3 regions of the Shouchella rhizosphaerae genome follow, and region 2 is predicted to be linked to each of the others. Evidence: a T-box and tRNA genes for the amino acid it is inferred to sense, from the RefSeq annotation. Region 2 holds a T-box; the other regions hold tRNA genes.
What was found. A T-box is a leader RNA that pairs with one kind of tRNA and senses whether it is charged. The one in region 2 lies ahead of ileS (isoleucine--tRNA ligase), so its partner is inferred to be a tRNA-Ile.
Positions count from the first base shown of each region.

Region 1 (5,259 bases), 1.5 Mb from region 2:
ACATAAAAAGGTATGCATTGAATTCTTGACGTCTCGTTCAAACAGTTATACAACCGATGAACAAAGATCAATTTGAGTTATTTCTGGATTCAGTTTTCAAAGAACCTAGTAAATGGTGGAGCCTAGCGGGATCGAACCGCTGACCTCCTGCGTGCAAAGCAGGCGCTCTCCCAGCTGAGCTAAGGCCCCATTTTGTTCCGTTTATGGTGGGCCTGAGTGGACTTGAACCACCGACCTCACGCTTATCAGGCGTGCGCTCTAACCAGCTGAGCTACAGGCCCCTCTTTTGACATCCCTACCTTAAATACACATTATTAAAGTTTAAGTTGTATCTAAAAGTATGGATTAGTCAATACATATGGGGAAAATATTAATGGAACAAATGAGAGTATTGAGTCCTCTCAAAACTGAACAAGGCTACTGATTTCAATTACATCATGTAACACTTCTCAGTTTATGCTTCGTGCTGCCTTGCGACGAGTAACCGCAGGAGCAATAGCATTTAATAGAGAGTTTTGAGTCCTCTCAAAACTGAACAAATAGCCTAAGCGCTATACGACCAGAAGGTCATACATCGACTAGAGTAAAAACTCCATAGAAAGGAGGTGATCCAGCCGCACCTTCCGATACGGCTACCTTGTTACGACTTCACCCCAATCATTTGTCCCACCTTAGGCGGCTGGCTCCAAAAGGTTGCCTCACCGACTTCGGGTGTTACAAACTCTCGTGGTGTGACGGGCGGTGTGTACAAGACCCGGGAACGTATTCACCGCGGCATGCTGATCCGCGATTACTAGCAATTCCGGCTTCATGCAGGCGAGTTGCAGCCTGCAATCCGAACTGAGAATGGCTTTATGGGATTGGCTTCACCTCGCGGTTTCGCTGCCCTTTGTACCATCCATTGTAGCACGTGTGTAGCCCAGGTCATAAGGGGCATGATGATTTGACGTCATCCCCACCTTCCTCCGGTTTGTCACCGGCAGTCACCTTAGAGTGCCCAACTCAATGCTGGCAACTAAGATCAAGGGTTGCGCTCGTTGCGGGACTTAACCCAACATCTCACGACACGAGCTGACGACAACCATGCACCACCTGTCACTTTGCCCCCGAAGGGGAAGCCCAATCTCTTGGGTGGTCAAAGGATGTCAAGACCTGGTAAGGTTCTTCGCGTTGCTTCGAATTAAACCACATGCTCCACTGCTTGTGCGGGTCCCCGTCAATTCCTTTGAGTTTCAGCCTTGCGGCCGTACTCCCCAGGCGGAGTGCTTAATGTGTTAACTTCGGCACTACGGGCATCGAAACCCCTAACACCTAGCACTCATCGTTTACGGCGTGGACTACCAGGGTATCTAATCCTGTTTGCTCCCCACGCTTTCGCGCCTCAGCGTCAGTTACAGACCAGAGAGTCGCCTTCGCCACTGGTGTTCCTCCACATCTCTACGCATTTCACCGCTACACGTGGAATTCCACTCTCCTCTTCTGCACTCAAGCTCCCCAGTTTCCAATGGCCGCTCGGGGTTGAGCCCCGAGATTTCACATCAGACTTAAGAAGCCGCCTGCGCGCGCTTTACGCCCAATAATTCCGGACAACGCTTGCCACCTACGTATTACCGCGGCTGCTGGCACGTAGTTAGCCGTGGCTTTCTGGTGAGGTACCGTCAAGGTACCGCCCTATTCGAACGGTACCGCTTCTTCCCTCACAACAGAGCTTTACGACCCGAAGGCCTTCCTCACTCACGCGGCGTTGCTCCGTCAGACTTTCGTCCATTGCGGAAGATTCCCTACTGCTGCCTCCCGTAGGAGTCTGGGCCGTGTCTCAGTCCCAGTGTGGCCGATCACCCTCTCAGGTCGGCTACGCATCGTTGCCTTGGTAAGCCGTTACCTTACCAACTAGCTAATGCGCCGCGGGCCCATCCCCTAGTGATAGCCGAAGCCATCTTTCACCCTCTCTCCAGGTGGAGAAAGGGATTATCCGGTATTAGCTCCGGTTTCCCGGAGTTATCCCAGTCTAAGGGGCAGGTTGCCCACGTGTTACTCACCCGTCCGCCGCTAACGTCCGGGAGCAAGCTCCCTTCTGTCCGCACGACTTGCATGTATTAGGCACGCCGCCAGCGTTCGTCCTGAGCCAGGATCAAACTCTCCGTTAAAAAGTTTGACTTGCTCATTGCACAACCGAAGTTGTGGCTCACTATGATTGACGAGATACCTTGTATCTCTTTTACGCTTGGCTTTTGTTCAGTTTTCAAAGGACTCGTTTGTCAGTCGTTTTTTAGCGACTTTCCTATCATACAAATTCCCACCGAAAAAGTCAACTACTTTTTTCATAATGGTGGGCCTGAGTGGACTCGAACCACCGACCTCACGCTTATCAGGCGTGCGCTCTAACCAGCTGAGCTACAGGCCCAGAAAATCACAATCTACTAAAACATTGATTATGGAGCGGGTGATGGGAATCGAACCCACATCATCAGCTTGGAAGGCTGAGGTTTTACCACTAAACTACACCCGCATATTTTATTAAGCAATTCCCTATTAATCCCTGTCCCGAACACCATGCCTCTTCCTCTGCTCGCTTATTCAGCGATGTTGATGCGTCAAGGCAACTCGGAGACTATTCGCAGATGTTTCGCTCGTGGCTGAGGTTTTACCACTAAACTACACCCGCATATTTAATGTAAGACATTTGACGTTACAGATGGTCGGGAAGACAGGATTTGAACCTGCGACCCCTTGGTCCCAAACCAAGTGCTCTGCCAAGCTGAGCTACTTCCCGCAATGGCGCGCCCGAGAGGATTCGAACCTCTAACCGCTTGATTCGTAGTCAAGTACTCTATCCAGTTGAGCTACGGGCGCTTGTTGTCATTAAATTGTTTTCGCTAGCTCGCCAGCGACAAGTAATAATATAGCATAATCATTCTGCATAGACAATACTTTTTTAAAAAATATTTATTACAACGCAACCGTAACACTAACTGTTATTATACCACATTTTATATGGATCTACGAATATCATAGTTTTTATTATGATTTAAACAAAAAAGTGGAAGGCTTTTCCTGCCGTTATTTAAGCATAAGCCTTCCCTAGCCTCTATTGCTTGACACTATGAGATTAAACTTAGAACCACAGTAAACATTATCCCCATTTAAGGACAATTGACATTGCGCAGCAATTGCCGCCTTCACTAATGACCGGAGACGCTAGCTGGAATACAATGCCTGTTGGTGAAAACTTAATGTCGTTGACAGCCGTTAACCCTGGAACAGATTGAATCATGTGCTGCACGGTTAGGTGGTCGCTCTTTTGCGCAGCTTCCATTAAATGCTTCGCAAATGGCCGATTTCCTAATTGGTGCAACAGGAGTTGGCCCTGTTTAAGCAAAAACTCAAACTGATGAACAGACTCCGTCAATTCAGTCGTATCAACCGGGGGAAATTGCCTGTAACACCCAGCTTGTTGTGGGCATTGCTGAAAAGCCCATCGCTTATAGTCGTTCATCTTCTCTTCCTTTCACATCGCATACTATCTTACATTTGTATGCATATATGCCTATCCAAGCTACAAAGGAAAGAAAGGAACAAACTAGGCTTTACTTCTTAGTTCTATTACTGCTGTGCAAGTGCACCAATCGTTGATAAGATAAAAACAGCAACAGCCAAAATAGCAAATAGCAGCCAAAACTTAGGCATTTTTTTCTTTTTAATGCCACGGTACACGAGTCCGCATAGCCATGTGATCAATAATGCAATCAAACATGCCCCTAACAATCTACCAATCATATAACCGATTACATAACCCATTTCCTTCGTTTCCCCTCACGTTCCATCTTTTATAAGAAAATTATACAGAAGACCAAAACCAGTTGCCTCGTTAGCTACTAAAAGAATAATTGATATAAACCCGTTTCATCATCAATTGCTTGCGCTCGCTCAAAAGCTGTCCTTTTTGTACTACTATTATTTATTAGTTCATACATAAACATTAACACGAATAGAAGAGAAGCATTTCCATCCACATCATCCTTTGGCGCAATGTATGATTCCGCTTTGCCGTGTTTAAACGCTTCTGCTAGTTTTTTATCTCCTAAAGTACAACCTGTAGCCACGACGTGAACGCCCTCTAGATGTGCATGCTGCAACACTTGTGCGGCTCCGAAATAACAGGAACGATGTTCATTTTCTTCATAAACGTCTTCAGCCAATTCTGGCAATATAAATTGCCCTTCTTCTCCATGAAAACATAAAATTAGATATTCGCTTTTGTCCCTTGTTTTTCCTGATAAAATGCCAACTAAGTCATTGGGCCTCCCTATCCAGTGCATATGTACACGCGCTCCATAATACTCAAGGACAGACCGTAAGGAGAATGCTTCCAATTCACAATTTGGCCCTACCGCTAGTGTGATACGCATATTTGGCTCGCTCAATACGAATCATCTCCATATGAAATTGTTTATGCATTGCTATTGTAATTGAAGTTTATTGAATTTGAAAGATCAAGTAGTTGACCATTCAAGGGAAGCCAGCGGATTTGCCCGCTAGCTATCGGCGATTTTTCGTCCTTACATTTTGTCGCTAATATTCTCCGTTTCGAGCATTTCTTTGAGCCCACTAAACATCAAACTCCAGCCATGCTCACTCTCATCATGATACCCTCTTAGCGCTTTTTCAATATCCGCTTCAAGAATAAACAAGTTTATGGCAGTGAATCGTAGATACTAGCAGAATAGGCTGTAATCGCTTCGTCGTAATCTGGATAGTTGTAGCCAAGACTGGCCGACAATCCTTTCGAGTATTTTCTAAAAAGCTCATAACAAGTAAATAAAGATTGCCACGTTTCTGCGTAGCCCTTCTCACAATAAGTCGAAAGCAGTGCTTCCCAATCCTCTTTAGGAAGATAGCGATCAATAAATTTATAATTTTTCCCCACACTAAACGTATATCCTCGGTCTGAGCCCACGTACCAAGCCATCATTCTCAACAAGTTAGGCCGAGCAATTCCATTTAAATGGTCGATAGCAAAGAGGATTTCCTTTCTGGCTAATCCTTTGACCACATAGGTGGAAACCATCCAAAATTCATTGCAACAATCATCAAATTCTCTTTCTGTTGGCTTTTTTAGCCAATAGTGGCGATCATCAGCAACGATTTCGTTTTTGACGAGCCGATCTTTATCAAGCAAAACCTCAACTAGGCCATCACTTTGAGAGAAGTAATCTTTGACTTCGTTGAGAGGAATAAGGGTTAAATCCAATTTGTTGC
Region 1 covers NZ_CP144921.1:2,762,710-2,767,968, reverse strand. Annotated here, with positions in the region: tRNA gene V5G21_RS13765 (tRNA-Ala) at 114-189, opposite strand; tRNA gene V5G21_RS13760 (tRNA-Ile) at 205-281, opposite strand; rRNA gene V5G21_RS13755 (16S ribosomal RNA) at 599-2,147, opposite strand; tRNA gene V5G21_RS13750 (tRNA-Ile) at 2,328-2,404, opposite strand; tRNA gene V5G21_RS13745 (tRNA-Gly) at 2,436-2,509, opposite strand; tRNA gene V5G21_RS13740 (tRNA-Pro) at 2,697-2,773, opposite strand; tRNA gene V5G21_RS13735 (tRNA-Arg) at 2,777-2,853, opposite strand; gene V5G21_RS13730 (hypothetical protein) at 3,134-3,496, opposite strand; gene V5G21_RS13725 (hypothetical protein) at 3,604-3,798, opposite strand; gene V5G21_RS13720 (hypothetical protein) at 3,876-4,424, opposite strand; gene ant(6) (aminoglycoside 6-adenylyltransferase) at 4,694-5,259, opposite strand, start outside.
Region 1: it has a tRNA-Ile gene. The T-box ahead of ileS (isoleucine--tRNA ligase) is inferred to sense a tRNA for this amino acid. The anticodon was not compared.

Region 2 (5,259 bases):
GTTACGAGGTTGATGAAGTGGTTGCTTCCAAAGTAAAGGATGCCCTCGGCGGCGAAGCGGCTGGTGTGCTGACGCCAACCAAGCCTGGACATAGCCTGCTTGATTTGCCGATGTTGAATAAGCAGCTCCTAGTCGCTGCAGGTGTTAATCCATCTCATATACATACTTCAAACGTATGCACGTACGAAAGCGATGCGTTTTTCTCCCACCGCAAAGAAAAGGGGCGGACGGGCAGAATGATGAGCGCAATCGGGTTACAAAAAGGGTGAAAAATCAGTGAGTGTAAATGTTGCAGAAAACGTAGCAAACATAAAAATGCGAGTCAGGCAAGCATGCGAGCGGAGCGGGCGCGCTATTGAGGATGTGCGCATCATCGCTGTCACAAAATATGTCTCCGTTGCCACTGCCAAACAAGCGGTGGAAGCGGGAATTGCCGATATAGGTGAAAACCGGATTGAAGGTGCACTCGAAAAAGCAGCTGCCATTGGCCAAGCACGGCTCCATTTTGTCGGTTCGCTCCAATCGAGAAAGGTTAAAAACATTGTCAACGTTGTTTCATGCATCCATTCTTTGGACAGGTTGAGCTTGGCAAAAGAGATTGACAAGCGACTCGAGCCAGGAAAGACCATCGATTGTTTTGTACAAGTGAATGTTAGCGGCGAACAATCGAAAAATGGATTAGCGCCAGATGAAGTAAGGCCATTTATAAATGAACTGTCCGCTTATCCAGCCGTTCGGGTGATCGGTTTGATGACAATGGCCCCTTTTGAACAAGATGCAGAACGAACGAGGCCGATTTTTTCAAAGCTCAGAGAGCTTCGCGACCAAATAAAGGCGGACAAGCTTTCATATGCCCCGTGCACGGAGTTGTCAATGGGGATGTCTAACGATTTTGAAGTTGCAATCGAGGAAGGCGCAACGTTTATCCGTCTTGGAACGTCTCTTGTTGGCAAAGAGGAGTCGTAAAAAAGGAGAGGAAGGCCATGGGCTTTAAAACAAAGTTCAAGCGTTACTTTAACCTAGATGACCACGTTGAAGAAGTCGAGCGTTATGTAGAAGAACCTGAACAGCGTGACGAACGCCCTGCGCTTGAGAAGGGAAGGGCACCGAAAGAAAAGCAGACTGCAGGGATGGAACAAAATCAAAACATTGTAAGCTTGCAAAGTGTGCAAAAATCAGCGAAAATGATATTACTGGAACCGCGCTCTTATGATGAAGCTCAAGACATTGCCGACCATTTGAAACGACGCAAGGCGGTTGTCATCAATTTATTGCGGATTGAACAAGAGCAAGCGTTAAGAATAGTAGATTTTTTAAGTGGAACCGTTTATGCTATTGGAGGAGACATTCAAAAAATCGGACCAGGCATTTTTCTTTGTACGCCAGACAACGTGGAAATTACTGGCTCAATCAGTGATTGGGTCACAAGACAAACAGATAGCACGGTATGAGGAAAGTAGGTGACGGAATCACAAATGGAAACAATGGTCAACTTTATTTTTAACTTGCTTCAAAATGCCGCCTTTTTGTATTTAATAGCGATTTTCATTTACATTCTAATGTCATGGGTGGGCGGCCGCGATTCGGCTTTCGGGCAAGTGCTTGGGAAAGTGGTTGATCCCTATTTAGATATGTTTCGCAGCTTTATCCCGCCACTTGGCATGATTGATTTGTCGCCAGTTGTCGCCATTATCGTCCTCAACTTGGCAAGGCAAGGGCTTTACCCTTTGCAGCAAATGATTTTGTCGTGGCTGTAGGTGGGACTTAAAATGTATGAACACTTTCGCGAAGAAGAGCGCCCGTTTATTGACCATATCCAAACTCTTCGTGAACAGGCAACCCGCTATCATCAAGAAAAGTTAACTGGTTTTCTTGATCCGCGAATGCAAGAAGTTGCGAAGTCCGTTATTGGCCAAGACGGAGAGATCGATTTGCAGTTTTTTGGCGGAGCCGATGGATGCGAGCGCAAACGTGCGTCCATTCGCCCTGCTTACTTAAAAAATGAGCCAATCGATTGGGACATTTCCCTTTTTAAAGCCGCCTACGCGAATAAATTTGTGACGCTTACACATAGGGATGTGCTTGGCGCATTAATGAATACAGGCATGAAACGGGAAACGTTCGGCGATATTTCCGTTACGGACAATGCGTTTTATGTCGCCTGTACGAAAGAGGCAAGTGCTTATATCGCCATTGCGCTTAAGCAAGTTGGCAAGGCAACCGTTACTTTAGAAGAAACCGATACGCTTGATTTGCCTGACGAGAAGTGGGAAGAGAAGCCAGTGACTGTGTCCTCTCTGCGCTTAGATGCCCTCTTGAGCGCTTTGTATGGCCTATCAAGAGCGAAAGCGGCTGACTTGATCGGCAAGGGGCTCGTGAAAGTCAACTGGAAGGTAGTAGAACATCCTAGCTTCCGCGTGGCAATTGGCGATGATTTGTCTGTAAGAGGGGCTGGCCGGGCTAAAGTATTAAAGCAAGAAGGCGTGACAAAAAAGGACAAGTACCGGCTAGTGCTTGGCAAAAAAAGCTAGTTTTACATAGCGAGACGAGGCAAAATGGAGGATTTTCCGCGAAAAAGAAGGAATAAGCAAAGACGATGTCGAAAAAAATAAATGGATGATGAGTCTGTGATGGAGGTGGCTGCGTTGCCTTTAACGCCGTTGGATATTCATAATAAAGAATTTACCCGTGCTTTCCGCGGATATGACGAAGATGAAGTCAATGAGTTTTTGGACCAAGTCATTAAAGACTATGAAGCGGTGCTGCGTGAAAAGAAAGACTTGTTTGAGCAAGTGACTGCGCTTGATGAAAAGCTTTCCCATTTTACTAATATTGAAGAGACGCTAAATAAATCGATTCTCGTTGCACAAGAAGCGGCCGACGATTTGCGCAGCAATGCCCAAAAGGAAGCGCAGTTGATCGTGAAAGAAGCAGAGAAAAATGCGAATCGAATCGTGAACGAGGCGCTTTCAAAGTCACGGAAAGTCATGATGGAAATGGAAGAGCTTAAAAAGCAAGCATCTGTCTATAAAATGCGCTTCAAAATGTTGATTGAAGCACAAATGGAAATGCTGCAAACGGAAGACTGGGAACAGTTTGCTGGGAACGAAGATTTTGACGAAGAGGAACTGCTCAAAGAACAAGAAGAGCAGGAAAACGTATAACCAGTTGCATTTTCTGGGAACCGTCCTTATAATGAAACCATAAAATGAATGAACGTTAAAAACAAGGATAGGGACAGTGGGCAATCGCGTACATGCCAAAGCGAGCCGGGAGTGGTGGAAGCCCGGTGCATGGGCTTGCCCTGAATCGCCCTTGAGTTCTGCCTGCGAACCGCACATATGTTTATCCATTTGTGCTAGTAGTGGGGTGCGTGCTGCCTACGTTAACGGCGTGAAGTGGAAAAGGCGCCAGCGCTTTTTCTATGAGGGTGGTACCGCGGGAAAACCTTCTCGTCCCTTTTTGGGACGGGGAGGTTTTTGTTTTTAACAAATAAAGGAGCGAAAACGGTGGATTATAAACAAACATTACTAATGCCGAAAACGGCGTTTCCGATGCGTGGCAACTTGCCAAATAGCGAACCGAAACGCCAAGAACAATGGGAAGAGATGGACATTTATAAACAAGTGCAAGAACGCACAGAAGGCCGTCCTTACTTTGTTTTGCATGACGGCCCTCCATATGCAAACGGTGATATTCATATGGGGCACGCACTTAACAAAATCATTAAAGACTTTATCGTACGCTACAAATCCATGTCTGGCTTCCATGCCCCATATGTTCCTGGGTGGGATACCCATGGCTTGCCGATTGAAACGGCATTAACGAAAAACAAAAAAGTAGACCGAAAATCAATGAGCATTGCCGATTTTCGCAAGCTTTGCGAAGAGTATGCACTTGAGCAAATAAATAGCCAACGCCAGCAGTTCATGCGGCTCGGCGTCCGCGGCGACTGGTGGAAGCCCTATATTACGTTGGAAAAAGAATTTGAAGCGGAGCAAATCAAAGTTTTCGGGAAAATGGCTAAAAAAGGCTATATCTATAAAGGCAAAAAGCCTGTTTACTGGTCGCCATCTTCGGAGTCTGCCTTAGCGGAAGCAGAGATCGAATACTACGACAAACGTTCCGCTTCCATTTATGTCGCCTTTCAAGTTGCAGATGGAAAAGGGGTATTGCCTGAGGATGCTGCTTTAGTTATCTGGACGACGACACCATGGACCATTCCTGCAAACTTAGGCATCACCGTCCATCCTCAATTGGAATACAGCGTCGTGCGCACGGGCGGCCGTTCATTTGTTGTAGCAAGCGGTTTGCTTGAACATGTCCAAACGGAATTAAGTTGGGAAGATGTGGTTGTTGAAAAGACAGTCACAGGAAAAGAATTGGACTATATTGTTTGCCGCCATCCGTTTTATGATCGTGACTCCATTGTCATGAATGGTGAGCATGTGACGTTGGATGCTGGTACTGGCTGTGTCCATACGGCCCCTGGGCACGGCGTTGATGACTTTGTTGTCGGCCAAAAATACGGGCTAGATGTGTTATGCCCTATTGATGACAAAGGGATAATGACGAGTGAAGCGCCAGGTTTTGAAGGTGAATTTTATGACAACATTAACAAAATGGTGACTGAGAAACTAGAAGCAGTAGGCGCTCTGTTAAAGCTCGGGTTTATTACTCACTCGTACCCTCATGATTGGCGTACGAAAAAGCCTGTCATTTTCCGGGCAACGTCGCAGTGGTTTGCCTCAATCGCCAATATTCGTAAGGAATTGCTACAAGCGGTCGCAAATACAGAATGGATTCCAGCGTGGGGGGAAACGCGGCTGCATAATATGGTCCGTGACCGTGGCGACTGGTGTATTTCGCGGCAACGTGCGTGGGGCGTGCCAATTCCGGTTTTTTATGGCGAGGATGGCACTGAAATTGTTAGCGAGGAAACGATTGAACATGTCTCGAACTTGTTCCGTGAGCATGGCTCAAATGTCTGGTTTGAACGTGAGGCGAAAGACTTGCTGCCGCCAGGATTCACTTCTCCGCACAGCCCGAATGGCCATTTTACAAAAGAAACCGATATAATGGACGTTTGGTTTGATTCTGGATCGTCGCACCAAGGCGTTTTACGGGAACGAAATGACCTTGTGTTCCCGGCGGACCTTTATTTTGAAGGCAGCGACCAATACCGTGGTTGGTTTAACTCTTCGCTATCTACTTCGGTTGCAATTAATGGCGTTGCTCCGTATAAAGGGGTGCTGAGCC
Region 2 covers NZ_CP144921.1:4,262,743-4,268,001, reverse strand. Annotated here, with positions in the region: gene pgeF (peptidoglycan editing factor PgeF) at 1-269, shown strand, start outside; gene V5G21_RS21310 (YggS family pyridoxal phosphate-dependent enzyme) at 316-966, shown strand; gene V5G21_RS21305 (cell division protein SepF) at 984-1,451, shown strand; gene V5G21_RS21300 (YggT family protein) at 1,461-1,757, shown strand; gene V5G21_RS21295 (RNA-binding protein) at 1,770-2,531, shown strand; gene V5G21_RS21290 (DivIVA domain-containing protein) at 2,646-3,164, shown strand; T-box leader at 3,220-3,463, shown strand; gene ileS (isoleucine--tRNA ligase) at 3,510-5,259, shown strand, end outside.

Region 3 (5,259 bases), 630 kb from region 2:
CAATTACATCGTACGTAAGCGAAATATAAGGGATGAGCAGCAATGGATAGGCGATGGAAATAAACACGCCATACGTGATGAGTTTAGCAAAGCTTAAGTGAAACAGGAGGATGAAAATCGCTCCATATAAAATGCAACCGCCTACTAATATGGCCCGCTTTCGGAAAGCGCGCTTTAACAGCCGAGCTGCTAAATAATAAACCACCAACTGCACACTGGAAGTGACAAGCCCATATGTGCCAAGAGCAAGCTCGTTGCCAGTTGTCACGTATACCCATACGACGATGACAAAAGCAAACGTCCCTTCCCGAAAACCTTGGAATAAATGGGCACAAAGTATTCTCGCCCAATCTTTGTTTCGGCGTCGTTCTTTCAACACTTCCCCTAATTGTAGCTTTCCTTTCGCATGCCGTTTGGAAAGCCACATTGTTAAAATGACACCGATAAGAAATAGCGTCAACGAACAGGCAAAAATGAGGAAATAGCCGCGGTAACCAGTCATTCTCGTAATGATAAACCCAGCCAACAATGGGCCGGTCATCCCAGCAAAAGAGGTTAGCAGCCCTAAAAAGCCGTTAAAAAAGTCGCGTGTATCGGGCTCTGTTACTTCGAACGTCAGCACATTAAATGCAAGCCAATAACAACCAGCGCCAGCACCAAGCAACGCACCAAGCAAAAGCAAATAATCGGCGGCATGTGACCCGGCTAGAAGCACCGTAATATAGAAAAGCGACATAATGCTTACGCCTAGGCGCAAAATAAACACACGGTCGATCCTCTTCGTTAGCTTCCCTGCAAGGATAAAGGCGAGTGGCTGCAACATGACAGACATTAAATTGTATAAAGCGAGGTCCATAAATTTCCCAGACTGTTTCCACAAGAATATATTTACAAATGTATTGGAAAGCGCCACACTTAGCGCATAAAGGCCGCCAATGACAAGGAGCAATTTCAAATCTTTTGATGCTTCTACATGGCCGAACACTTTATCTGCCAATTTCTTTTGCATGACCTCACCACCTTAGTCGGTAGTGTGATCTGTTTTAATGCCTGCTATGCACGTTTTTTCTGCCTTTGCCCAATGAAAAAGCCGCAAAGCGAAATGCTTCACGGCTCGTTGGCATGTATTTATTTTGCTGCTTCGTAACGTTTGCTAACCTCGTCCCAATTGACGACATTCCAGAAAGCTGCAATGTAGTCTGGGCGACGGTTTTGGTAGTTCAAGTAGTAAGCGTGTTCCCAGACGTCAAGTCCGAGGATAGGCGTTTTCCCTTCAGATAAAGGTGTATCTTGGTTAGGCGTGCTTGTAATTTCTAAATTGCCGTTGTTGACAACTAGCCAAGCCCATCCTGAACCAAAGCGCCCTTTTGCTGCGTCTGCAAATTTGTTTTTGAATTCTTCAACGCTGCCGAAAGTTGATTTAATATCTTCTGCTAGAGCACCAGTCGGCTCGCCGCCACCATTTGGACTTAAAATTTGCCAAAAAAATGTGTGGTTTGCATGGCCTCCGCCATTGTTGCGAACCGCTGTACGAATGTTTTCTGGAACAGCATCCAAGTTTGCCACCAAGTCTTCAATGCTCTTCTCTGCAAGGGCTGCATGCCCTTCCAATGCAGCATTTAAGTTTGTTACATACGTATTGTGGTGTTTGCCGTGGTGAATGTTCATTGTCGCCTCATCAATATGCGGCTCAAGTGCATTTGCAGCATAAGGCAATTCTGGTAGTTTGTAAGCCATGTTTAATTCCTCCTCAGTTTCAAATAGTCTTCGATTCTCAATTAGATTACCATTAAAGACAGCGCTCCGCAAAGAAAATGCTCGCGCTTTCTCATTTATTTTTTATTCCCTATTCCCTTATCATTAAACATAAAAAAAACGCCTTTTTATTTAGGCGTTTTTTTAAAACGGAGGAAGAGGGATTCGAACCCCCGCGCGGTGTGACCCGCCTGTCGGTTTTCAAGACCGATCCCTTCAGCCAGACTTGGGTATTCCTCCAAAGTGGACCCTGTAGGACTCGAACCTACGACCAATCGGTTATGAGCCGACTGCTCTAACCAACTGAGCTAAGGGTCCGCAAGTATGTTTTAAAATGGGGCGGCTGATGGGAATCGAACCCACGAATGCCGGAACCACAATCCGGTGCGTTAACCACTTCGCCACAACCGCCATAAAAGCTTGATTCGTTATGTATAGATATGGTAGCGGCGGAGGGGATCGAACCCCCGACCTCACGGGTATGAACCGTACGCTCTAGCCAGCTGAGCTACACCGCCAATGGCTCCACAGGCAGGATTCGAACCTGCGACCGATCGGTTAACAGCCGATAGCTCTACCACTGAGCTACTGTGGATCGTCTTCCATACTCCTCATTCGGACAAAAATTATATTACCACGTTTTTCTCTTTGATGCAACGATTATTTAAGAAAAAACGGCCGGCTTTTACTTCCGGCCGTTATATAGGCTAATCGCCAATTACCGATTGGGCAATGTTGACCGAATGGTCGCCAATTCGTTCTAAATTGCTAATAATATCGACAAAGACAATCCCCGCCGAACCAGAACATTTGCCCTCATTTATCCGTTTAATGTGTTGTTTTCTTAGCTTTCTTTCCATGCTATCAATTAAATCTTCATGTTTTAAAACGTCATGGGCTTTATCAAGGTCATCCCGTTCAAGGGAATCCATTGCTTCTTCTAATGTCGAATACGTTAATTTGAACATCTCGTTTAAGTCATTTAAGGCAATATCGCTCATTTTCACTTTATTCGCTTTTTGATAATCTTTCAGTTCAACAATGTTTTCCATATGATCGCCAATCCGTTCAATATCCCTAACAACATTTAATAGCGTTGAATGGAGATTGGAATCCGTCGGCGACAAGGAACGTGCCGACACTTTAACCAAATAGTCGGTGATCTCGCGGTCTAAATTGTTAATCGCTTGTTCATACTGGAGTGCCAACTCGGCGTCCTTCTTTTCGCCTGTTTCCATATAGCGAATCGCTTGCTCTAATCCCTTTTTTGAGTAATCGGCCATATGGATAATTTCTTGTTTGGCTTGTCCTAAAGCAATTGCTGGCGAGTTTCCGATAAAGATCGGATCTAAATGTTTTGGTTTGTAATCTAAAGCAAGTTCATCTCCTGGAACAAGCTTCGTAACGATATAGGCCAGTAAAGCGATACACGGAAATTGAATGATCACATTTGCGACATTATAGACACCGTGAGCTGATGCAATTTGCATGGAAGGGCCTAAATTGAATTGTTCGCCTAAAAAAGCAATAAAGTTTACAAAAATAGGAAACGCGATCATGACTAACACCGCACCAATGACATTAAACACGACATGGGTGAGCGCAGCCCTTCGTGCTCCTACAGTCGCACCAATCGCAACTAATACAGCTGTAAGGGTAGTACCAATGTTGTCGCCAATTAAAACGGGAAGCGCAGCTTGTAGTTCCATTGCTCCTTGCTCGTACAATTGCTGAACCAGACCGATTGCTGCAGTCGAGCTTTGCAAGGCGACAGCTAAAATCACCCCTACAATCACTCCTAAAAATGGGTTATCTCCCATCCTAACAGTAAAATCGACAAATGGTTCCCAATTGCTAAGCGGCCGCAAGCTACTTCCCATTAGATCTAGACCATAAAAAAGCCCGCCAAACCCAAACACGATCTGGCCGATATGATTGACTTTTTTCTTTTTGAAAAAGAAAATTAAAAAGGCCCCTACTGCCATAATGGGCAAGCTGTATTCTTTTAAATTTAGTCCAATAATAAAGGCTGTTGTTGTTGTCCCAATATTTGCGCCCATTATAACAGCAATCGCTTGCCTAAGCCGCATAAAGCCTGCATTCACAAGTCCGATCGTCAACACCGTTGTCGCTGTGCTGCTCTGCAGTAAAATCGTGACGACAATCCCCGAAATTAGACCCATAAAAGGATTCGTTGTGTATTTGTCTAGCAAATCCCGCAACCGGTCTCCTGCTGTCTTTTGGAGTCCGTCACCCATATACTTGACGGCAAATAGAAAGATCCCTATTCCTCCAAGAAACGTAAACAGCAACGTTTGAAACTCTCCCACGCATCTCATCCCTTCATCCAACTCATTTTTGGGCGTCTTTCGACAAACCTCAACATTATGGTCCGTGTCTATTATTAAACAATTATTGAGTATTTGTAAATGATATTTACCGTTTCTTAATGTTTTCTTTACAAAACGAAAAAATGAGTGGCTATAGGCACCTAACTTGTCGTTATAATATGTGATTTGTTTAGTCTTATACAAAAAGACAGCCAATAAATGAACCGCTGCTTGGCCACATGGTCAGCGCTGACGTTTCATTTATTGACTTGAAAGGATACACCGTCTGTGATTGCATGATAAAAAACCGGAATAAGAGCAAGTTCAGTCAACTGGCCTTTCAGGTCTCACTCCCTTTTGATCAACCATGTACTGGACGTGGGTATGCTTTTATTGGGACGTTTCCCATCGGAAGACTTCCTCCCTCACACGTGGCGCCGTTTCTTTTCCGAAAAGTTCAATTGCCTTCATGACATCTTCATGGGGCATCGAACCGACCGGCACATGCAGCATAAATCTTGTAATTCCTACATATTTACGCAGGTGAATAATCTTTTTTGCCACCGTCTCAGGATCTCCGACATAAAGAGCTCCCTCAAAGCTCCGTGCAGCATCAAAGCTTGAGCGGGTGTATACTCCCCAGCCTCTCTCCCGGGCAAGCGTATTCATCGCCTGCTGGGTAGAAGGAAAGAATGTGTCTGCAGCAGTTACCACATCTTCGGCTATAAACCCGTGTGAATGAGAGGCAACTTGGAGTTTTAAGGGGTCATGTCCCCCATGCTCAGCCGCTTTATAATAAAGTTCCACTAGAGGAGCAAACTGGAGTGGATTTCCACCGATGATCGCGAGGACAAGCGGGAGACCGAGAAGCCCTGCGCGAATAACAGATTCCTGATTGCCTCCGCTCCCAATCCATATAGGCAGTGGATTTTGTACAGGCCGTGGATACACACCTAAATTTTGAATAGCAGGGCGATGTTTGCCGCTCCACGTTACCCTTTCTGACTGTTGCAGCTGCAAAAGCAAATCAAGTTTCTCTTCAAACAGCTCATCATAATCATTTAAGTCATAGCCAAATAGCGGGAACGACTCAATGAAAGAGCCCCTGCCTGCCATTATTTCCGCCCGCCCATTTGAAAGTCCGTCAAGCGTTGCAAAATCTTGGAAGACGCGT
Region 3 covers NZ_CP144921.1:3,628,775-3,634,033, reverse strand. Annotated here, with positions in the region: gene V5G21_RS18000 (MFS transporter) at 1-1,009, opposite strand, end outside; gene sodA (superoxide dismutase SodA) at 1,129-1,737, opposite strand; tRNA gene V5G21_RS17990 (tRNA-Ser) at 1,906-1,995, opposite strand; tRNA gene V5G21_RS17985 (tRNA-Ile) at 2,000-2,073, opposite strand; tRNA gene V5G21_RS17980 (tRNA-His) at 2,091-2,166, opposite strand; tRNA gene V5G21_RS17975 (tRNA-Met) at 2,197-2,273, opposite strand; tRNA gene V5G21_RS17970 (tRNA-Asn) at 2,276-2,350, opposite strand; gene V5G21_RS17965 (Na/Pi cotransporter family protein) at 2,463-4,094, opposite strand; gene V5G21_RS17960 (LLM class flavin-dependent oxidoreductase) at 4,476-5,259, opposite strand, start outside.
Region 3: it has a tRNA-Ile gene. The T-box ahead of ileS (isoleucine--tRNA ligase) is inferred to sense a tRNA for this amino acid. The anticodon was not compared.